Linked DNA regions of Fodinibius salicampi. The protein of the gene in region 2 binds, or shares a complex with, the protein of the main gene of each other region. Links are inferred from orthologs where the notes say so. Each region holds a gene or a part of one and is shown on either strand. Other genes may lie near its edges.

Region 1 (11,481 bases), on a different replicon or contig from region 2:
ACCTTCCAGATGATAACCGTCGGATGTTTCTGGCTCCATTTTTTGGAGTTGATGTGAAATATCGAGTGCATGATCATAATCTCCTTCATGGAGGAGGGATAATCCTTCTTCTAACTGATCTTCAAAATTCATGTGATGTAGCCACTTTCGAAGTTAAATTTTATTAAGTTCTCTCAAAGATAAGCAAAGTTCTGACGTTATTCAGACCTTTTGGAGGAAGAACTGTCTTCATCTGTAATATCTTCAAACTCTGCTTCCTCAATTTCTTCGAACCTATCGGATTTTTGGTTTGGATTCCGATTCTGTTGGTCGCGTTGGTTTTGCTGAAATTGACGAAACGTCCGGTAAAAAAAGCTCGAGCTTTTCTTCGAGTTGTTGGCAGACTTCGGGGATAAAAAAAGTCGACTGATGATCTTGATAAGCAGATACATCAGCACTAAAAATAAGAGAGTGCGTATCATTACAATTAATCAGGAATAATATGAATGTGCGTGTTGCTACGAATTGGTTGATTAAAAATCTGTTCGTCTATATAATCTAAGTGTTTTTTGTTATTTACAAAATCAACTTCTGTAGTGTTAATGATCATCAGGGGTGATTTATTGTAGTGGTAGAAAAAGTGATTATATGCTTCACTTAGTTCTTCAAGATAAGAGCGCGAAATATGTCGTTCATAGTCGCGGTCGCGCTGACGAATATTATGCATTAAACGGTCAACGGAAGATTGCAGGTAGATCACCAGGTCAGGTTTGGCAGAAATTCCGGTCATGATGTCAAAAATGGAATCATAGAGTGCTAGCTCATCGTCTCCTAAATTAAGCCGGGCAAAGATACGGTCCTTTTCGAAGATATAGTCCGAAATAATCATCTGCTGGAACAAATCCTTGCTCAACATATCCTGTTGTTGTTGAAATCGGCTTGCCAGGAAGGCCATCTGGGTCGGGAAAGCGTATCGCTCACGGTCTTCATAAAATTTGGGTAGAAATGGATTGTCTTTAAACTGTTCAAGTACCAGACGGGCATTATGTCGCTCGGAGAGCAACTTTGCCAGGGAGGTTTTACCTACTCCGATCACGCCTTCTATTGCGATAAAATCAAATTGGTTTTCCATAGCTACCAACGCAGGTCTGTTTTCTCTATTCTCATCTCCGGTGCACGGGCTATAAGCTGTTTGATTAATGCACCGGTTTGGGGATCTTTCCAATCCGGGAGTATTTCTTCTAGTGGTTTTAGTACAAACAGTCGCCGGTGATATTCCGGATGGGGAATGATAAGGCTATCCGATTGAATCACCAAGTCGTCATAGGTGATTATATCTAAATCAATAGTGCGGGCACTCCATCGCGGCTGGCGGGAGGTACGTCCATGCCCGGCTTCAAACTCCTTAAATTTTTTGATAAGTTCTGCAGGTTTTACAGAAGTGGTAATAAGAACTGTCGAGTTATAGAAGTCACGTTTTGAAGGGCCTACAGGTTCTGTAATATAGATAGAAGAAGAGACTATTGCTGCCTGAGATAGCTCAGTAAGAAATGCTTTAGCATCGGACAGATGCTCTCTTCGATCACCTATATTGGAGCCTAGTGCTACGACTACCTCTGCCATGACATGCTGATTTCTGAGTAATCTGTTTCTGTACCAACCGGTGGATGCAGTTTTCGAACGGCTACCTTAAGTTGTTCAATCTGAGGGAAACGGTTAAAAAGCTGATCTCCAATCTCTTTAGTGAGTGATTCAATTAGTTTTCGGGAGGGTCCTTTTATAATATCGCGCACTATAGCTATTGCCTGTTGATAATCAATCGTATCTTCCAACTGATCACTTTCAGCTGCTTTTTGAAAATCAGCAGTAAAGATAAGATCTACTTCGAAATCATTCCCATTTTTCCGCTCTTTCTCATAGAATCCGTGTTTCCCTTTTATTCGAATATTTTTAAGGGTTAGGGTATCCATGGATGCTAAAGAGTGGCCATTTCAATCTTCTGGTATAGCTCATCAACCATACGCTTGTGTTTGGCTGTGGTTTGCATCCGTTCTTCGACCGTTGAAATAGCATGAATGACCGTTGAGTGATCACGTCCCCCGAAATGGAGTCCAATCGTTTTAAGGCTGGAGTCTGTAAACTGTTTGGATAGATACATCGCAATCTGTCGGGCTTCCACAATTTCCTGCTTCCGGGTTTTTTCTCGCACCTTATTGGTATCAATGCCAAAGTAATCGCATACATAATCCTGGATCTGTTCAATAGAGACCGTAGTATGCGATTCCTTAATCATATCCCTGAGTACCTGTTTTGCCATTTGGGGCTCAATTTCGTCTACGTGCTGTAGAGAAGCAAATGCGAGGAGCTTAATAATAGCACCCTCAAGATCCCGAACATTTGATTTGAAATTATGGGCTATAAACTCCAGCACATCATGGGAAAGCTCAATACCGTTATCGTTGGCCTTTCGTTCAAGGATCGCGTAACGAGTTTCATATTCCGGAATCTGTAAATCGGCGCTAAGTCCCCAGCTAAATCGTGAAATCAATCGTTCTTCAATATCTGGAATCTCCCGGGGTGCCCGGTCGCTGCTTAAAACAATCTGTTTCCCATCCTGATGCAAAGCATTGAAAATATGGAAAAACTCTTCTTGTGTTTTTTCCTTTCCGCTAAAGAATTGGATGTCATCTACAATTAAAAGATCAATTTGGCGGTAGAACATCGTAAATTCGCTGGCCCGGTTATTGCGGATAGCCTGAACAAATTCATTGGTAAAGCTCTCGGAAGAAATATAGAGTACAGCTAGCTCATTGCCATATTCTTGTTTGGCTTTATTTCCAATACTTTGAATAAGGTGCGTTTTACCTAATCCTGTCCCCCCATAAATGAAAAAAGGATTAAAGGAGTTACTTCCCGGATTTTCCGCTATAGCCATTGCAGCTGAACGGGCTAACCGATTACAATCACCTTCGATATATCGGTCAAAAACATAATTGCTATTAAGATTCGGATCTATTTTTGTTTTGCGAATGCCTGGTATTACAAAAGGATTTTCAATTTTGCCGGGACTGTATTCCCCATAACCATCCATATCCTGACCTTGATTATTATCCGGTGGCATTGGTCGTTGGGGCAGACGTACAGACCTGTTGTCTGCTTCATCCTCCGACTTTTCAAGCACAACGGAATATTCTAACTTTCCGTCTTCCCCAAGAACTTTAGCCAATGTTGAGCGCAACATACCATAATAATGCTCTTCAAGCCATTCGTACCAAAATTGGCTGGGCACCTGAATGGTAAGTGTATTATTTTCAAGTTTAACGGGCTCAATAGGTTCAAACCATGACTTATACTTTTGGTAGCTAATATTGTCCTTAATAATTTCCAGGCACTGCTTCCATGCAGCATCGGCAGAAAGAGTACTCAACGTCCCAAAACCTCCTAAATGATTAATGTTTGCTGTACAAATGTGCCCCGCAGTTATCCACACATCTTAAGTGCTGTCACTAATTAGGGTGAAACGAAGATGGTAATTTAACAGGCAGATGTCAAAAAAATATTTCACAATAAACCAAAAGTTATCCACATTGCTCTAAACAGTATAATCCGTTGGCACTCAACCGATTAACATTTTTTTAGCTTTTCTATCAAATAATGCTTGACAGTACATAATAGTACGCTAACAATGATTTTACCTTTATGTAACACTAAAATAGTCTCTGTGAAAAAGTTTTCAACAAGTTATCCACATGTGATTGTGAATTTTTTTGCTCGTTTTAAAATACTTGGAAAGCCTTAAGAAATGCTGACTAATTAGGGAATTATTCGGGATGAACAATCAGGAAACGCTCCTTTTTATCATAGTCTTTCAGGAGGGTAGTATTCCAGCTATTACGGTGAAAAAGTTGCTGGATATTCTTGGCAAAGTGTTCATGGAGTTCAAGGTAGAGTTTGCCATTATCAGATAGATTTTTTTGGGCAAATTCCAGGATACTACCATACATCAGATCCATGTCCTCTGTAAAGAGTGCTTCGCTCGGTTCGAACTGGTATACTTGGGGTTCCAGCGTTGTCTTTTCGTCCGGCGTTATATAAGGAGGATTAGAAACAATGACATCAAATTGAGCATTGACGGGAATGGATTTCGGCTTAAGTATATTGCCTTTTTTAAAAGAGATGTCAACTTCATTTTGCTGAGCATTTTGGCGGGCTGTTTGGAGAGCTTTCTCTGAAATATCTATTCCCCAAAGGTCCCAGTCCGGGTGTTCCATTTTTAAGGCGATGGGAATACAGCCCGACCCGGTGCCAATGTCAAGTACATTTAGCGATTCTTTATGGCTTTGACTGCTGGAGTGTCGGTCTAGTATGATCTCAACCAGCTGTTCGGTTTCAATACGAGGGATAAGTACACTTGGATCCACAGAAATACGCGCATTCATAAAATCAGTGAACCCGATAATGTATTGAAGAGGTTCATGCTGTGCACGCCGTTTAACCATCGGTCGGAGCTTCTCCAGCTCTCCGGGTGACAGTGGACGGTCATACTTTAGATAGAGATCCAGGCGTTTAATATCGAGGGTTTCAGCCAACAACCACTCAATACTGTGTCTGGGATCAGGAATATCTTTTTCTTTAAAATATTCCGTAGCCCATTCCAGCATAGAGAGAACGGTCCATTCCTTAACCTTTTTGCTCATAGAGAGGGATTACGGTAATTAGGACTCCTCTTCTTCAGTCTCCTGGTCTTTTTCTTGTTGAACAGTCAGACCGAATCGTTTGGCAAAATCGAGGATGAAATCCGTCACTTCGTTATCGATAGTACGTTTTTCCTCATCAAGCGAACTACCCCGAAATCCCATACGGCCGCCGGTTTTTTTAAGGATAAACCGATTTTGTTTGCCGGTAAATTCAATAATACAGGTAAGGGTTACACTTGCATTAATTTGTTTTTCGTACTCTTCAAAAACAACTACGTGAACTTCATCATCGTGATCAGATGAATCGTACTTGTATGTATACTTGGGCTCAATATTACTGGATAGTTGGGTCGGCATCCGTCGCAGGGTATCGGCCGGCCCGAAAACGAGATACTTGCTTACTGAACTCATATTTTTTAGACTTCAATTTAGTGAGTTACTTAAACAGCCTGAATAAACGCCTTTCTGAATCCATAGTCAAATATACTTGCAAATAAATATGAAATTATTTAAGCAAAATTTAAATATTACGTATATTATTAACATACTATAGTTCTGAATTCAGGAAGGCCATAGAGAGCCTTTAAAATTGAAGCAGTTTTTATGAAGAAGAATAAGAGAAGTCATTGCATTGGAGCGGTTTTACTACTGTTCGTTTTGGGTATAACTGTTAATACTGCACAGGCACAACTTGAAGAGCCGGATGTGATAGAGAAATCTGAACCAAAGACCCCTCTGAGTGAGGGCTATCATAATGACATCGGCTTCGATGTGGTATTAAATAATTTTGGATTTGGAATTGGAGGACATTATAGCCGGGTCTTGGGTGATTATACAGAATTGACTTTCCAGACCGCTATTACTGGTATCAGAGATGTAAGTGAGCAAAATTTTCAAAACTTTTTTACCGGTAACCAAATTATACCCAATAGATATAAGCGGGCATTTGGTTTTCCGTTCCTCCTTGGAATGGAGCAGCGGATCTTTGCCCGACAGATTGAAGATAGCTTTCGCCTTTTTGTGGGGGGGGCTGTAGGACCTGCCATGGCGTTTACCTATCCCTATATCAATGACGCAGATGGAAGTGGATTCCGAACGTATGTGGTACGGAGTGGATTTTTAAGGCCGACAGAAAGAGTCAATGATTTTTTTACGGGATGGAGTGAGGGCGAATCCCATTGGGGGTATAGCGGAGAATTAAAAATAGGCGCTGATATTGGCAGTTCTTTCGGAACTCGAACCACGGTAGAGTTCGGTTATTTCTTCTACTATTTTAGTGAAGGTTTGCAGCTTATGGAACCTTACAGACCCTATGGATATGATGAGAACGGAAATCCTGTCATATTTAATGCCGAGGGTGAACAGCGACCGCATTTTGATGCTCAAAAATATTTCGGGACGCCCCAGATCAAATTTACTTTTGGAAGCATGTGGTAGCCCCGAATGCTGGAAGACAGATACCAGCCATTCAATATTTGTCATCCAGAATCAAATAACGTTTTCTTCTTTATCCATAGATAAAATCCTTGTACATTTCGACACAATTTCACTGAAATTAATATAGCAGAGTATGAGTTTAATAGACGAAATTATAGGACGTCAGATTATTGACTCTCGTGGTAATCCCACCGTAGAGGTAGATGTAGTATTAACCAATGGAGTTATGGGAAGGGCTGCGGTACCTTCAGGGGCTTCTACTGGTGAACACGAGGCGGTAGAGTTACGGGATAGCGAGTCAGATCATTATTTGGGCAAAGGTGTGACGCAAGCTGTGAATAATGTAAATACCGTTATTGCAAACGAACTTAGAGGACTGGAAGTATTTAACCAGGTTGAGCTTGATCAAACACTCTTAGAGGTTGACGGAACAGAAAATAAGAGAAACCTGGGTGCCAATGCGATTCTGGGAGTTTCACTTGCAGCGGCAAAAGCGGCCGCCAATGCGCTTAATATTCCCTTGTGGCGATATATTGGCGGTGTAAATGCCAAGGTATTGCCTCTTCCAATGATGAATATAATCAACGGCGGCTCGCACGCTGATAACAATGTGGATCTTCAGGAATTTATGATTATGCCAAGTGGCGCGGCTTCTTTTTCTGAGGCTGTGCGCATGGGAGCCGAGATCTTCCATCATTTAAAGAGCGTACTTTCTTCAAAAAAATATAGTACGGCGGTTGGCGATGAAGGAGGTTTTGCACCAGATCTGGATTCCAATGAAGAAGCTGTAGAAGTGATCTTGAAAGCTATTGAAAAGGCTGGATATATACCCGGCGAGGAAGTGGTTATTGCGTTGGACCCCGCCACGGCTGAATTTTATAACGCAGATAAAGAAGTTTACGAGTTCCGCTGGAGTGATGGGAGTGAGCGAACTAATGACGATATGGTTGAGTTCTGGAGTAGCTGGGTCGAGAAGTATCCGATTGTTTCTATAGAAGATGCACTTGATGAAAATGACTGGAACGGCTGGAAGAAACTGACCGATGCCGTCGGCGATGAAGTACAGTTGGTAGGAGATGATCTTTTTGTAACCAATACTGAACGGTTGGCCAAAGGTATTCAGCAGGGAGTGGCAAATTCAATTCTCATTAAAGTGAACCAAATTGGTACGCTTACCGAAACGCTGGATGCCATTGAAATGGCACACAAGAATGATTATACAGTCGTTATCTCACACCGTTCGGGTGAAACTGAAGACACGACAATTGCCGATTTGGCCGTAGCAACCAATGCCGGTCAGATTAAAACGGGATCCATGAGTCGTACCGATCGTATTGCCAAATATAACCAGTTGTTGCGTATCGAGGAGCAACTGGGAGAAAATGGTATATTCCTGGGTAGCGACGCCTTCGGATTTTAAGGAAAATAATAGCCTTTGCGGATGAAACGATCTGTATTAGAAAGTCTGTTTCATCCGCATAATGCTTTCTATCCTTTAATTACACAATGTAGCGTTTTATGTCATAATTCTGCATGCGTATCTCCAATATAAGACTTCAAAACTTTCGGAATCATACCGACACGCAGGTTGAGTGGGGAGCGCACATGAATGTGATTATAGGTCAGAACGGCGCGGGGAAAACTAATCTTATTGATGCCATTCATTACCTGTGCATGAGTCGCAGCTTTGTAGCCAATAGTGATCGCTATGTTGTAAATTATGATGCACCTTATTTTATGATTAAGGGGCATTTTGAAGGGAACATCCGTTCCAGTTTTGATGTAAGCTGTTCCTATTCCCGCGGTGAAGGTAAAAAGATTTTTGTTAATGAAAGTCCACTGGATAGGCTGTCTGATCTTATTGGGATGGTACCAGTGGTGGTTCTTTCACCAGGTGATAAAAAACTAACCAGCGAAGGCCCCAAACAGCGGCGTTCTTTTATTGATTCTTTTATCAGCCAAATATCCCCGCGTTATTTACAGGATTTAATGGATTTCCGAAAGGTCCGGAAACAACGAAATAAATTACTTCAGGAATTTCGTGGACGACGCGAGGTTTTAGAGGCATATCTGGAACCATGGAATGTACAGCTTGTAGAGTATGGATCGCGTATTGTAGCAAAAAGAACGGAAGTACTGGATCAATTTCAGGATTTTCTAGCGCGGGAATACGAGGTTATTTCGGGGATGCGGCACAAACCACATTTAGAATATCAGACTTTTTGCGAACCCTCTAAGAAAGCAGAGACTATAGAGGAGCGCTATACGGCTAAACTGGAAGACGAGATAGACCATGAAATAGAGCGCGAGTTGACACTTGTGGGCCCACATCGCGATGAAATCGTATTTTATCTCGATGATTTTGAACTGCGTAAATATGGCTCTCAGGGGCAGCATCGTTTATTTGCTCTTTCTTTAAAACTTGCGCAGCTTTTGTATTTTTCAGAGGAATTGGATGACCTGCCGCTTTTTCTGTTGGACGATGTGTTTGGCGATTTGGATGCCCAGCGCACGGAAGTGCTGCTGAATGCGCTTATTGAACATGCAGGACAAACATTTGTAACAGCTGCCAATCCTATTCCTTTTAATGATTATATTACTTTTGATGGAGAAAAGAATCGGAAGTTTGAAGTAACCGAAGGCGAGGTTAGCAGACTGCAATAAAGATTATTATATATTAATGGCACGATATAGATCAAATACTCCTAAATCTCTTAAAGATGCGCTTACGGATTTTCTTGAAGACTATCCGCACCGTAAGCGGTTGAAGCGCGGTATGATTCTATCAATTTGGGAAGAAACGGTGGGAAAACGTATTGCCGATGAAACTGAAAATATTCATTTTGAACACGGAAATTTGGTCGTGCACGTTAAAAATCCTGCCTGGCGGCAAGAGATTCATATGAAGCGGTTTAGTATCGCTAAAAAGTTGAATGAAAAAGTAGACGAAAAAATCATTAAAGAAATCGTAGTTCGGTCATAGCCTTACAAAGAAACGATCTGGCTGAGCTAGAGAATAGTTTTACATAATGGAATTACCTGTAGAAGAATATAAGGAGAAGCTGACGGCATTCTGGGAGAATATAATCCGGAAGTCGGATGAGGGAGAAATGGCCGAGATGGGAAGGGAGCGAATCGCCGTTTTTGTCGTATCACTTATTCTTGCTATTTGCCTTTGGTTTATGGTAAACCTGAGCATGGATTATAATTTAAATATTGATTTGCCTATTGAGGCCGTTTCAATGCCTGAAGGCCAGGCATTGGCCGAAGAGTTGCCCCGGTCTGCAACTGTGAGTCTGTCGGGCGAAGGCTGGAAACTTATTAGTGTTTATAATAATCCTCCTGCTGTAGAAATTAATGTGAATGAATCTGAAGTAAATCTCTATGAACAGGTCCAACAACAGCTAAATCTACTTTCCAATATCAGTGTGCAGAAGGTTCAGCCAATCGTACTGACGCTCGACTTGGAGCCCCGGGTTTCAAAAAAAGTACCTGTTCAGCCGGTCATTGATGTGTCTTTTGATAATCAATTTGGTTTTAAAGAAACTCCTTCTGTTGAACCCGATAGCATAACTATCAGCGGAGCAGAATCAGTAATGGGAGAGATCAATTCTTGGCCGACAGATACCCTTCGCGTTGAAAATATGTCCAATAATTTTACACAACAGGTGTCCCTGAAAAATAGCAGATTAATTAGCTTATCTCATAGTGAAGTACAACTTTATGGAGAGATCGTTCAATTTACCGAGGGGGAAAGTAAAGTCGATTTGGATACACGGAATTTCCCTTCTGGTCGCAGCATTAGTTATAGTCCCTCAACGATTACGGTAAAGTATCGGGTTCCTATTGATGAATATGCAAACGTCCAGGATAATGAGCTATTTGAAGCCTATCTTACCTATCAACAAATTCTGGAAGATTCGACCGGATATATAAGACCCAATGTAGAACAAGTTTCAGACAATGAGTATGTGCGAATACGTTCCTTCCAACCGGAAGAAGTGGCCTATTTTATGGTGCTGGATGACTGAGAATGGTTATTAGATAAAACAAACACTTCATCAAGATGCTAAATGGTCATCTGCTAAGCTAAGCTTACGCTACTTCTTCGAGCTGTTCTTCAAAAGGCTTGATTACTTCTTCTACTGTTTGTTCCGTGTCAAAATAGGAGAGAATTTTTAAAATAACTTCATCAACCAATACATCAGGACAAGAAGCACCGGAAGTGACTCCAATTTTTAACGGCTGTCCATTGGATCTAGGTAACCAGTTCTCGGTTTGTTTCATCTCTTTGTCCCATTGGTTGAAGTGACGGATACGTTCTGGACCGTCAATTTCTTCGGCATCGCGTACATGATAAGTCGGGAATGCGTGTTCTAATATTTCAACCAAGTGCATGGTATTGGATGAGTTATAACCTCCAACAACTATGGAAAGATCGACATCGGTATCGGCCAATGCCAAGGTCGCAGACTGGTTTTCGTTAGTAGCATAACATAGTGTATCGGAGGTATCTGCAAAGTGATCGAGAATATCCGCCTCGCCAAATTGTTCAATGGCGGCCTCTTTTAGAATATGCATGACCTCTTCCGTTTCGGTAGCCAGCATCGTGGTCTGATTAATAACACCGAATTGTTTCATGTCTGTATAAGGATCAAATCCATCCGTGCTTTTATGACCGAAATATTTTTCAAAATCTGATTTGGGGCGATCGCGCGTCAGGATATCTGCCAGAATTTGTGCCTCTTCTGTATTGAGCAATACAACGCAGGGGGAGTGGTTAGCACTATGCGAAAAAGTGGCACGGGTTTCTTCATGGCGGTGTTTGCCGTGAATAACCAACGAGTATCCCTTTTTTCCCAACTGTTTGCCCCGGTTCCAAACCTTTTTGACAAAGGGACAGGTAGTATTAAACTGGTACGGGTCAATCCCCTGATTTTTTAATTTTTGCTGCATCTCAAGCGTAGTTCCAAAAGCGGGAACAATAACAATATCATCTTCATCCAGTGATTCGATGGGAATGATTTCTGTACCGTCTGTTTCAAAAAGGAACTGAACGCCCCGTGCCTGCAGATCTTCATTCACAGTAGGATTATGAATCATTTCGCTGAGCAGATAAATATCTTTGTCCGGGTACTGCTCTACCGTTTCATAAGCAATATCGATGGCATTTTCTACGCCATAACAGAAACCAAAATGGCGGGGAATATAAAATTGTACGGATCCGAAGTCGAGCACCGTAGGAGCCAGATCCTTTTTACGGGGATCTACAATTTTATTGGCCTCCTTGACTTTACGGATAATCGGAGACTGATAAATATCAGGTATATTAAACTTTTTACGACCCATGAATTGGTTCAGCGTTATT
Region 2 (11,540 bases):
AATCTTACAACAGTCGGATCCCTTTACACAACCTGAAAGGGATATCACTTTATCGGATGTTCTTAGTACAGGCGCCGATAAAGTAAAAAATAGCCTAAATAGTCAGCCACAAATTAAGGCAGAGTTACTGGGACTTTTAGGCGGTACTTATGCCTCTCTCGGCAATTTTAAAGAGGGAGAAGAATTACTTGAAGAAGCCTTATCCCTTGATTATCCCTTAGAATTAAAGACAGAACGACAAACGTATATCAATAATTTGACCCAGGTGGGAAGGATCTATTATAGAACCGGACGATTCGTGGAAGCAGAATCTGCCTATCTTAAAGCTCTTGAAATGAGTAAAAGATTACATGGGGAGGAATCAGGAAATCTGGCAGGTATGTATATCTCTTTAGCTTCCATTTATCGGGAAGAAGGACACCTTCTTAAAACCGAAGAGTTTTATAAAAGGGCTATTGAGATCTCAGATTCAACTCATAAATTATTACTTGCAACCTCATTGGGTAACCTAGCTATTGCCTATCGCGATCAGGGAGAATATGAAAAGGCGTTAAATCTTCATGACCGAAGCCTTAAGCTGGAATATGAGGTCCACGATAGTCTGCATCCGGATATCGCCAGTGGATACAATAATTTAGCTTTTACCTATCAACAGATGGGCAAGTACCAAATGGCTGACTCCCTGCATCAAATAGCACTATCCATGCGCCGCAAATTATTCCCACCCGACCATCATCATATTGCCTCCTCCCTTGTTCGTCTTGGCCTGCTGAAGATAAAACAAATGCATACCGTAGAAGCTGAAAATTATCTTGCGGAAGGGTATCAAATTTTACAACAGAAACTACCGGAGGATCACTGGCAACTCATCAGTGCCCGTGGCGGCTTAGCTGTAAGCCGGGCAATGCAGGGAGAGTTTAAGGAAAACGTACCCATTGTAGAAGAGGCTTATCAATTTTTTAACGATCGGTTTGGCGAAGATGACTGGCGAACCCGTGAAGCTGCTGCGGCTCTTACTAACTTATACCGCATTTGGGGGAAAACCGAAAAGGCCGAATTCTATTCGGATAAACTATAAATAACTATGGCAAACGAGAATTGGGCTAAGGTAGAAACAATTATTGATAAGGCATTGACCCTTTCAGAGCCTGAGCGGGGAGCGTATATTGAAAAGGCCTGCAAAGATGACCAAAATCTTAAGGGAGAAGTTACCCAGCTGCTGGAATCGATATTTGCTTCAGAATCAAAAAAATGGCTTGAAAATCCTTCTGAACTTAAAGGTGGCTTTTTTAAAGACATTGCAGAAGAGCCATCAGACTCTGAATCGATGATAGGCCAAACAATCGGTTCATATACTATCACTAAATTGCTGGGGGAAGGAGGTATGGGGCAAGTCTACCTTGCCGAACGTTCAGATGGTTCTTTTGAACACCAGGTGGCTATTAAAATTATCCGGGAGGGACGGGTCACAAAGACCAATATTGAAAGATTCAGACAGGAACAAAACATTCTGGCTGGACTCAATCATCCTGGCATAGCCAAACTATTTGACGGCGGTATAACCGATGACGGTTTCCCGTATTTGGTTATGGAATACGTTGATGGCGTCCCTATAGATCAGTTTTGTATAAATAAAAAATTGTCTCTGCAACAATATATCGAGCTTTTTATAAAAATATTGGAGGCCATCCGTCATGCACACGAAAACCTGGTGGTTCACCGCGACCTTAAACCAGGAAATATTTTAATTACACCTAATGGTGACGTTAAGATCTTAGATTTTGGTATTTCAAAATTAATTGCTATACCTGAAGATCAATCTCTTACTCAAACTCAAACACGACTGTTAACCCCAAAGTATGCGGCTCCTGAACAAATAAAACAACAACCTATTACCACAGCTACTGATATATATTCGCTTGGTATTATATTTTATCAGCTTCTGTGCCAAACCCTGCCGTTCGATTTTGAGAATATTTCCTCTTACGAAGTAGAACAACTCGTTTTAAATCAACAACCCCCTCCCCCAAGTACCAATGTAGTATCCGGAAATATTACTCCTCATCAACTAAAAGGAGATCTCGATGCTATTATACTCAAAGCGATCCGGAAAGAACCTGAGGAACGTTACAGGGGAATCTCTGAGCTGCTTGATGACTTAAATAACTATCAGAAAGGGCTTCCCGTTTCCGCCCAAAAAGGAACTACCTTTTATCGTACAAAAAAGTTTTTTAATCGCCATAAAAAAGGCACGGCCGTAGCAGCAGGAGTGCTTCTTTTAATTTTCAGTCTTGTTGGCTTTTATACAAATCGTGTAGAAGCTGAACGAAAGCAGGCCGAACTATCAGCAGCCCAAGCTGAAGAGACAAAGGATTTCTTACTGAGTATCTTTAACACTACCAATCCGGAATTTGCATCCTACTCTGGAAATGATATTTCCGCTAAAACACTATTAATGAATGGGGTGGAAGAAGTTGATGCAAGCTTATGGGATCAGCCCAGTGCTTACATTGAATTGATTTCCTCTATTGGAGCAGCTTTGAAAAATCTGACTGCTTATCCCTCTAGCGAAGAAGCCTATGAGAAAGCTTTAGCAAAAAGTGAAGAGCATTATGGAACTGACCATCCACAAACCGCATCTCTTTTGGCTGAAATAGCTCTATTGAAGCGATCCCAGGGGCAAAGAGAAGAAGCTGAAAAATTAATTATCGACTCGATAGAAATCCTCGAACAAAAAAATATTGATGCTTCTTTGTCTCTGGCAAATAAGTACTCGATCTATGCTTTTACCAAAGCATATCAGGGAGAATACTCAGAAGCACTGAATATTTTTCAAAAGGCTGATAGTCTCTATCTAGCCTCAAATAACGAAGAATCATTACATCGCTTCACTACATTAGATAATAGAGCTGAAACGGCAATCAGAATGGGAGAATATGAAGAAGCCGAAAAATATCTTTATGATGTTCTCAATTTTTATCAAAATTATTATAAAGGACCCCATTTTAATATTGCTCAAACATTATCTTCACTGGGGGCATTATACGCCAATACCAGTGAATATGGGAAATCCAATGAGTACCTATACCAGAGTATAAAGATGAAAAAAGAACTTCTGGGGGAAGATCATGTTGATCTATCCAGTACTTATGATCGCCTGGCCCTGAACTATCGGGAACTAAATGAATTGGATAAAGGAGAAAAGTTTGCCCGTCAAAGTCTAAAACTCAATGAAGGAGCTCATGGAGAAAATAGCATACAATATGCGGAGACATTGAACAACCTGGCCCTTATACAACTCGATCGAAATCAGCTTGTGGAGGCTAAAAGTAATTATGAACATATTATAACCATAAAAGAAGAACTGCTGGAGCCAACCCATACTTCTCTGGGAATTGCCTACTATAATTACGCTTCCGTTTTACAGGATTTAGGTGCGCTTACTGAAGCTAAAAACTTTTTTGAGAAAACAATTGAAATTGACAAGGCAACTTATGGTCCAACTCATCCGGGCGTAGCAATTGACTATAATGCTTTAGCTTCTGTCCTGACAGAATTGAACGAATATGAACGAGCAGACTCATTATTTTCTTTGTCCCTCTCAATTTATCAGGAAACGCTCCCTCCCACTCATTACAGGATCGGACAAAATCTCGTTGAACATTCTAAACTATTATATATCAAGAAACAATACACCCTGGCCCAAGACAAGCTAAATAAAGCTATTGATATCTATAAACAATCATTCAGAAAGAGCGATCCAAGAATTGAAAAAGCAGAAAAGCTACTCGATAAATGTAACGAACAAATAAAAACGTAGATTCATCAAATAATCTGGATATCACTTTGTTAAAGGACCTTATGCTTTTACTTAGCTTGGAAGTTCATCACTATCTGGATTAATACATTCAATCTAATTTACCACACCTAAGCAGTATCCATTCTCCCGTAGCAAGTGTATAGAACACGGTTATAAAAAACTCTAATTCAATTCTTTTTAAATGAATCAACTAAATTTCATCATCTTGGCGCATTGTACTTCATAGTTTTGCCAGTAGAAAAAGATATATAAACTATTTTAGGTTGTAAGCGCTTACCCATGTGAATGCATTCGCATTTTCCTGTCTGCTCAAATTGAGCTGTATAAATGCTTATACTGATCATCTTATAGATGCGGATATAAAAAAGACCGCAATAAAAATACTATCAGCCAAAAATTAAAATACAAAGCCTAAAACTGTAGCAATGAATACCTATTCACAGCTTAAGAGCCGTATTGGTCTGGATTATTTAGACCTGGAAAATAATGAGAAGGACCATTGGAATTTGACTCCACCAGAGCTTTACGAAGAAGCAATAAAAAACGGGGAAGCTATCTTAACAAAAGACTATGCCCTTAGGGTAAGAACCGGTAAATATACAGGGCGTTCTCCTTCCGACAGGTTTATCATCAATCAGCCTTCTATTCAAAACGATATTGATTGGGGTAAGATAAATAAACCCACAGATGAAGGTGTCTTCGAGAATCTTTTTCAAAAAGTAACCGCCTACCTTCGGGATAAACAATTGTATGTTAAAGACTGCTATGCAGGAGCAGATAAGAAGTATCAGCTAAATGTAAGAGTGATCAGCGAAGCGGCCTACCACGGTCTTTTTGTACATAATATGTTTATCCGTCCATCGGAGGAACAACTCAAAAACCACGAACCTGATTTTACGGTTTTGGCAGCCCCTAACTTTAAAGCCAATCCGGAAGTAGACGGGACAGAATCCGAAACATTTATTTTAATTAACTTCGACCGAAAAATTATCCTCATTGGAGGAACGCTCTATTCCGGAGAACTAAAAAAAGGAATATTCTCGGTCATGAATTACCTTCTTCCCAAGCAGGGAGTGATGGCCATGCACTGTTCTGCCAACATGGATCAAGAGGGAGATACAGCCGTGTTCTTTGGACTTTCAGGAACCGGGAAAACAACACTTTCCTCTGACCAGGATCGTATCCTCATTGGCGATGATGAACACGGATGGAGTGAAAATGGAGTCTTTAATATTGAAGGGGGCTGCTACGCCAAAACAATAAACTTGTCAGAAGAAAATGAACCTCTCATCTACGCTACCACCAAGATGCCGGGTACTATCCTGGAGAATGTAGTACTCGATGAAAACCGTGCTCCTGATTTTTATGACACTAGTCTCACGGAAAACACACGCTGCTCTTATCCCATTCATTACATTCCCAACGCCAGCGAGAGCGGAGTAGGAAACCATCCAACCAATGTCATTTTCTTAACCTGTGATGCATTTGGCGTGTTACCCCCTATCTCAAAATTAACCCCCGAACAAGCGATGTATCACTTCATAAGTGGCTATACAGCAAAAGTCGCAGGTACGGAACGAGGTATCGATGAACCACAGGCGACGTTTTCAGCTTGCTTTGGAGCCCCCTTTATGCCATTACATCCCACTGTATATGCGGAACTCCTAGCGGATAAAATACGGAAATACAATTCTACCGTTTGGCTTCTCAATACCGGGTGGACAGGAGGTCCCCATGGAATTGGCCACCGGATGAAACTTTCCCATACACGGCAAATGCTGAGTGAGGCACTAAAAGGAAATCTGACCGATGTTACCTACGATGTTGATCCCATATTCGAACTATCAATTCCACAAAAGATAGATGGCGTCCCAAACAATATTTTAAATCCACGAAATACCTGGGATAATAAGCTGGCATACGACCAGAAAGCAGAAAAGCTGGCCGCTATGTTTGCTGATAACTTTTGCCAATTTAAGGAAAATGCTAATAAAGAACTTGTTCAGGCAGGTCCACAAGTATAAGTGCACTTTAATATTATTAGTAATTGGGAGAATCTAATCTCCCAATTACTAATAACTATAGCCTAATTTTCCATTATTGCATTCAACTTATCCAGGTTATCCTGTACCCGAAGTGCTTCAATAACCTCATCCACCTCCCCTTTCATGATATCTTCAAGATTGTAAAGCGTTAAGTTAATACGGTGATCCGTAACACGGCTTTGTGGATAATTATAGGTGCGAATTTTTGCACTGCGATCGCCGGTAGAAATTTGACTCTTGCGTTCTTCTTCCCGTTCCTTTCGAAGTTTCTCTTCCTCCTTTTCATATAGCTTTGAGCGCAGCATTTTCATAGCCTTCTCCTTATTCTGATGCTGAGAACGCTCTTGTTGGCATTCAACCACTACCCCCGAAGGTTCGTGTGTAAGACGTACCGCTGAATCTGTTTTATTAACGTGCTGTCCTCCTGCACCACTTGCCCTAAAGGTATCTACCCGGATATCAGTCATATTTACTTCAATATCTACCTCTTCTGCTTCGGGCAGTACGGCTACAGAAGCTGCAGAGGTATGTACCCGTCCCTGAGTTTCTGTCTGTGGCACCCGCTGTACCCGATGGACCCCACTTTCGTATTTCATTTTCCCATATACTTCTTCACCTTCAAGGCCAAAGGTCAGTTCTTTATATCCTCCCTTCTCTGATTCACTGAGACTAAGCAGATTAAGCCTCCATCCCATATTTTCTGAATATCGGCGGTACATATCAAACAAATCCCCGACAAATATAGCAGCTTCATCCCCTCCGGTTCCGGCCCGAAGCTCTACGATTACATTCTTGGAATCATCCGGATCCTTGGGAATGAGCTTATATTTAATAGCTTCCTCTAATTCTTCGAGTCGTGGTTTAAGCTCTTGATTTTCTTCACGGGCCATTTCCGTAATTTCGGCATCGTCTCCTTCCTCAATTAGTTCCTCATTCCCCTGAATTTGACCACGGACATCCTTCCACTCATCATAGAGTTCAACCAGATCTTTTAAATCACTGTGTTCCTTGGTCAATTCCGTATAGCGATCGGGATCGTCATATACCGCAGGATCACTCATTGCTGCCGTTACTTCTTCAAAACGCTCCTGCACCTGCTCTAATTTCGCTTCAATATCCATCTATTCTAAAATACTTTATATAATTGCGGATGATCTCGGTTATCTGCTAATTTCTAAAATACGATTCTTTCGGCAAAATGAAGAATCCGGAATCGGAATTGAATGCATTCATCTTTCTTCTTCACTTCTGAGTGAATTATTCTTATGTTTTATCCAAAAATTTAAAACAGATAATTATTTGATTAATGGACAAGAACCCACTTTCCGCAAATTTTCGACTGGGATTTTTAGGAGCCGGCCAGCTGGCTCGCATGTCTGCCCTGCAGGCTTTTCGTTTTGGCATACAAATAGGAGTTTTTTCGGACAGAAACGAAAAGGAACCCGTAGAATTTATGACACCCTATTCTCAGACTGGCTCGTTTGATTCGGCTGATGATCTGACCCTTTTTGCAGATACCTGTGATGTGTTGACCCTGGAAAATGAGTTCATTGATTCAGAAGTACTTGCACAAGCACAGGAGAACAGCGGAACTCCCATATTCCCCTCCCCTCAGAGCTTTGGGCTTATTGAAAATAAACTGATTGAAAAGCAAACCTTTGAAAATGCCGGACTCTCTGTTACTCCTTATCAATTAATTGAACGTGATAAAGATCTTAACTCCTTTGGAGAAAAACATGGATGGCCTTATCTCTTGAAATCCTCCAAAGGCGGATATGATGGCTTTGGAAATGAAACTGTTCATGATCTGGACGAAGCCAGAGATGCCTTTAAAAAGTTGGGGGGAAAGGATGGACACGATATCATTGCAGAAGCTTTTGTTGATTTCACCCACGAATTGGCAGTACAGGTAGCCCGTAATGAAACCGGACATGTGGTCTATCCCTGCTGCGAAACGGTACAGGAAGATCATATCTGCGTAGCGGTAAAATCTCCAGCTCCAGTGGTTAAATCTATCCAAAAGAAGGCTCAAGAGATGGCAGTACAGGCGACCAAAGCCATTGACGGGAAAGGTATTTTTGCCTACGAATTTTTTCTGACCACAGACGGAGAGCTACTGCTCAATGAATCGGCTCCGCGCCCTCATAATTCCGGACATTATACGATTGAAGGATGCGTAACTTCCCAGTTTGAAAACCATGTACGCGCAGTAATGGGCCTTCCCCTTGGTTCAACAAAGCTTCGAAGTCCCGCTGTAGCAATGGTGAATTTATTAGGTAACAAACGAAGAGATGCCCAAGTTGATCATTCCTTTGATGCTTTGCAGGAAGCCGATGGACATCTGCATTTTTATGGAAAGCTGGATAGCAAACCAGGAAGAAAGATGGCCCATTATACGCTGTTGGGTAATGATATAAAGAAAACCTATGCAACCGCTCGTAAACTGACAAAGGATATAACTATTTAGATCTCTATCCAGAATATTAATATTATATACTACTTAAGTAACGAGAATAAACCTCTAACATATTTATAACCTAAATAATGAGTGATAACGAACCTAAAGTCGGAGTAATTATGGGCAGCGACAGTGACTGGCCCACCATGCAAAAAGCCTGTGAGATATTGGATGAATTTGAGGTGTCTTATGAAAAGAAGGTCGTTTCCGCCCACCGTACACCAGACCTAATGGCCAAATACGGCAAGGAAGCGCGGGATCGGGGTATACAAGTGATTATTGCGGGAGCCGGTGGTGCAGCCCACCTTCCGGGTATGACTGCAGCCCACACTACCCTTCCGGTTATCGGCGTTCCCATAAAAACAAGCACCCTCAGCGGACTGGACAGTCTTTACTCTATCGTTCAGATGCCACCAGGCGTTCCTGTTGCTACGGTAGCTATCGGTAAAGCTGGCAATGCTGCGCTTCTGGCTATTCGGATGTTAGGCATGAGCAATCCCACACTTGCGGAGAAACTGAATAATTACCACCAGGAAATGGCCCAAGCCTCTCTAGACAAAACAAAAAATCTGACTTAGTTTGTATGTAGGATAATGGCATTTTTCCAACAGGATTTTGTACTACGGCAAATTAAACGTCTCACACAACTCTTGGAGCAAATCATATTTAAAAAGAATCAAAAGCAATATGATCAGGCCATAGAACAGATACAAAATGCCTTTCAGCAACTTACAAAAGACCACCCCAAAAAATTCTCTGAACTGAGTCTGGCTGAAACCCAAAACATCTTTAAAAGAGATCAAGATTTTGAAGCAGACTTGGCGCTTGCTGTTGCTGATTTACTCATTGAGGAGGGAGAAATGCTACGGAAGAAACATTACAGCCGTTCTCAAAAATGCTATCTTCAGGCACTTCTCTTATATAAAAAGGCTCAGCTCACAACCGAAACACCGGTACCTTTAAATATTCAACAAAAAATAACACGACTTAAATCTGAAATTCAAGATCCAGCTCATCTGGGCACCATTAACGAACTGGTAACTTAACTATATAAGTATTTTTTAATGTTTTAAATGGTGAAAGGTGGAAAAGTAAATGATATCTTACTGTAAATATCAACTAATATTAGCTCGTGAGCGACTATAATAAAAAATTAGAAGATCTACTTGATCATCAGCTCATCAGTAATGATCAACTGCAAAAGAAGAAAGAGCTGGGGGGAATCGGCTATCTTATCAACGGTAACATGTGTCTCGGTATATATGATAATTTTCTTGTCGCACGTATTGGTAAATACTTAGCACAGTCATTAATCGATCGCCCGGGTATTAAACCTTATACTTCAGATAATGATGGATTTGATGATTTTATCCTGGTGGCAGAACAAATCTATGAGCATCCCAAGGCACTCCGAAAGTTTATTGATCAATCTATAAAATATACGTCAGGCTTGTCAGAAAAGAAGAATCAAAACAAGGTATAACAGATTTCCCTGTTATTTAAGAAAAATTAATCCCAGAAATAGATCACTCTTAATCATAATCCCTCTTTACCGCCAGAAAAACCCCGTGCCAGCTCACTTTGACAGTATCCCCCGTTGAAGAGGCATCCCATTCATTGATAAGCAGATTCATTTCCCGTTTTGTCAGTCCCCGGCCTTCTGTTTGGGTACCCGCTCCTATTTTTTTAAGGTATTCGAAGAAATTACGCGCACTCTCAAAAGACTGATATATCGTATCCTCATAATAATCTACCTGGGCCGGGCCCAGCGACATTTTAATAACCATCTCTTCCACATCCGGAAGAATATTTCCCGTGTACGGAATTCCCAATTGCTGGCAATATTCCCGCCATTGGGGAAAACTCTCACTCCCGGGAAAAGAAGTCAATAAAAGTCCACCAGGTTTGGTGGCTTCCAACCATTTTTTCAAAGTTATTGCAGGATTTTGAAACCAGTGAGGAGTAAATCCACTAATGGTTAACGCATATTCCGGTTGATCAGGGATTAATTCTTCGGCATCCTTGACCTGAAATGTTACATTATCATTATCTGCAAATTTTTGTTGACAATAATCAATCATTCCGGGGGCAATATCGACACACTCAATTTTCCGATCAGGATAAAGCTCTAAAAGTCCTTCGGTTACAAAACCAGTTCCACACCCAAGTTCAATAATTGGCCCTTCGGGAATGATTGCTGTCCATGGTTCAAGAGAGGCAATTAGCCGGTCCGCCATCTGCTTCTGAAGATCAGCATATTTTTCGTAATGCACAGCAGACTCGCTGAACCCAGATGTAATTTCCTTTTTAACAGCTCTCATTTCTGACTCAGACATAAATATACATCACCTGACAGTAAAACTATCTATTGCATCTAAACGGAATGATTAAATTCATACAATTTAGATTAAATAATTATTGTAAGTAGCTATATACTAAGTAGTTAGGGATAGTATTTAATTAATAATATTTCCCTTTTTATTGAGTAGGACCTTGCCACGTTGAATCGGATTCAAAGGTGCGAAGCATGGTTCTAAACTGGCGCACAAACCTTCGCTTATCATACTTGGGAGCGAACTGGCCAAACTCTAAAATAAACAACCGATCCGTTTCATCATCATATATGGTCAAGTTCGCAAAGGGGCCGCCCATGGCATCTTTAGTCATTCGCCAGGTACCAAGCGTTTCATAGGCTAAATCTCCATTTATCTCGAAAGATTCTGTTTCTACCGGGCGACGATATTCAGTCGTTACATACGAACTGTCCCGCGTACCCCGAATCCATTGTTCCATCAGAGAATCGCGCTTAGCGTTAATCCATTCGTCATCCAAAAAACTATTGTCGGTGACATCTTCTTTCCACCACGCCCAAAACCACCGGTCGTTTTCCGGCAGCGGCCGGCGCATTGTAAAGAAATGATTTTCTTCGCCATTATCAGTATAAGTAGTATCGATACTTTTCCTCCAGTCATGCTGAATCCTTATTTTCCAACCGGCTTCAGTCCATAAACTATCAGCTAACTCTGTCTGTTCTCCCCTTTCATAAACCTCTTCCTTCCATCTAGCAAATTCTTTTTCCATCAGGTGATCGGTTAAGGTTTTTTCCGAATTGCGAATCTGTTCAGCCAGAGCCGAGTCGGTTGGAGCGGAAAGAATCATTGTCCACTGGTTTCTATACCATCTGTCCTGAAGCGGAAAAGCAAAGGACTCCCCATTT

What was found.
Region 1: the proteins of prfA (region 2) and prmC are in contact, whole or in part, in a crystal structure (PDB 2B3T), measured with the Escherichia coli proteins. The link is inferred for Fodinibius salicampi from one-to-one orthologs.

Annotation. Positions count from the first base shown.
Region 1 is NZ_BAABRS010000003.1:29,388-40,868, reverse strand. What follows is about bases 2,739-5,560. They hold prmC (peptide chain release factor N(5)-glutamine methyltransferase), read right to left. Parts: upstream 4,677-5,560; coding sequence 3,801-4,676; downstream 2,739-3,800. Other genes in these bases: ABEB05_RS11280 (hypothetical protein), read left to right, coding at 5,280-5,560; ABEB05_RS11285 (hypothetical protein), read right to left, coding at 4,695-5,087; dnaA (chromosomal replication initiator protein DnaA), read right to left, coding at 2,739-3,406. Outside these bases: ABEB05_RS11320 (tetratricopeptide repeat protein), read right to left, coding at 1-132; ABEB05_RS11315 (hypothetical protein), read right to left, coding at 198-461; ABEB05_RS11310 (deoxynucleoside kinase), read right to left, coding at 467-1,111; folK (2-amino-4-hydroxy-6-hydroxymethyldihydropteridine diphosphokinase), read right to left, coding at 1,114-1,602; folB (dihydroneopterin aldolase), read right to left, coding at 1,590-1,949; more of dnaA, read right to left, coding at 1,955-2,738; more of ABEB05_RS11280, read left to right, coding at 5,561-6,113; eno (phosphopyruvate hydratase), read left to right, coding at 6,247-7,533; DNA replication/repair protein RecF, read left to right, coding at 7,647-8,777; ABEB05_RS11265 (DciA family protein), read left to right, coding at 8,794-9,096; ABEB05_RS11260 (CdaR family protein), read left to right, coding at 9,143-10,144; ABEB05_RS11255 (4-hydroxy-3-methylbut-2-enyl diphosphate reductase), read right to left, coding at 10,209-11,462. UniProt on the Escherichia coli protein: Methylates the class 1 translation termination release factors RF1/PrfA and RF2/PrfB on the glutamine residue of the universally conserved GGQ motif, i.e. on 'Gln-235' in RF1 and on 'Gln-252' in RF2.
Region 2 is NZ_BAABRS010000001.1:978,306-989,845, forward strand. The notes cover bases 4,947-7,827. They hold prfA (peptide chain release factor 1), read right to left. Parts: upstream 6,987-7,827; coding sequence 5,907-6,986; downstream 4,947-5,906. Other genes in these bases: pckA (phosphoenolpyruvate carboxykinase (ATP)), read left to right, coding at 4,947-5,844; purK (5-(carboxyamino)imidazole ribonucleotide synthase), read left to right, coding at 7,172-7,827. In the rest of the region: ABEB05_RS04025 (serine/threonine-protein kinase), read left to right, coding at 1-1,078; ABEB05_RS04030 (serine/threonine-protein kinase), read left to right, coding at 1,085-3,820; more of pckA, read left to right, coding at 4,246-4,946; more of purK, read left to right, coding at 7,828-8,332; purE (5-(carboxyamino)imidazole ribonucleotide mutase), read left to right, coding at 8,410-8,901; ABEB05_RS04055 (hypothetical protein), read left to right, coding at 8,917-9,369; ABEB05_RS04060 (TfoX/Sxy family protein), read left to right, coding at 9,456-9,806; ABEB05_RS04065 (methyltransferase domain-containing protein), read right to left, coding at 9,856-10,659; ABEB05_RS04070 (DUF4837 family protein), read right to left, coding at 10,802-11,540. UniProt on the Escherichia coli protein: Peptide chain release factor 1 directs the termination of translation in response to the peptide chain termination codons UAG and UAA.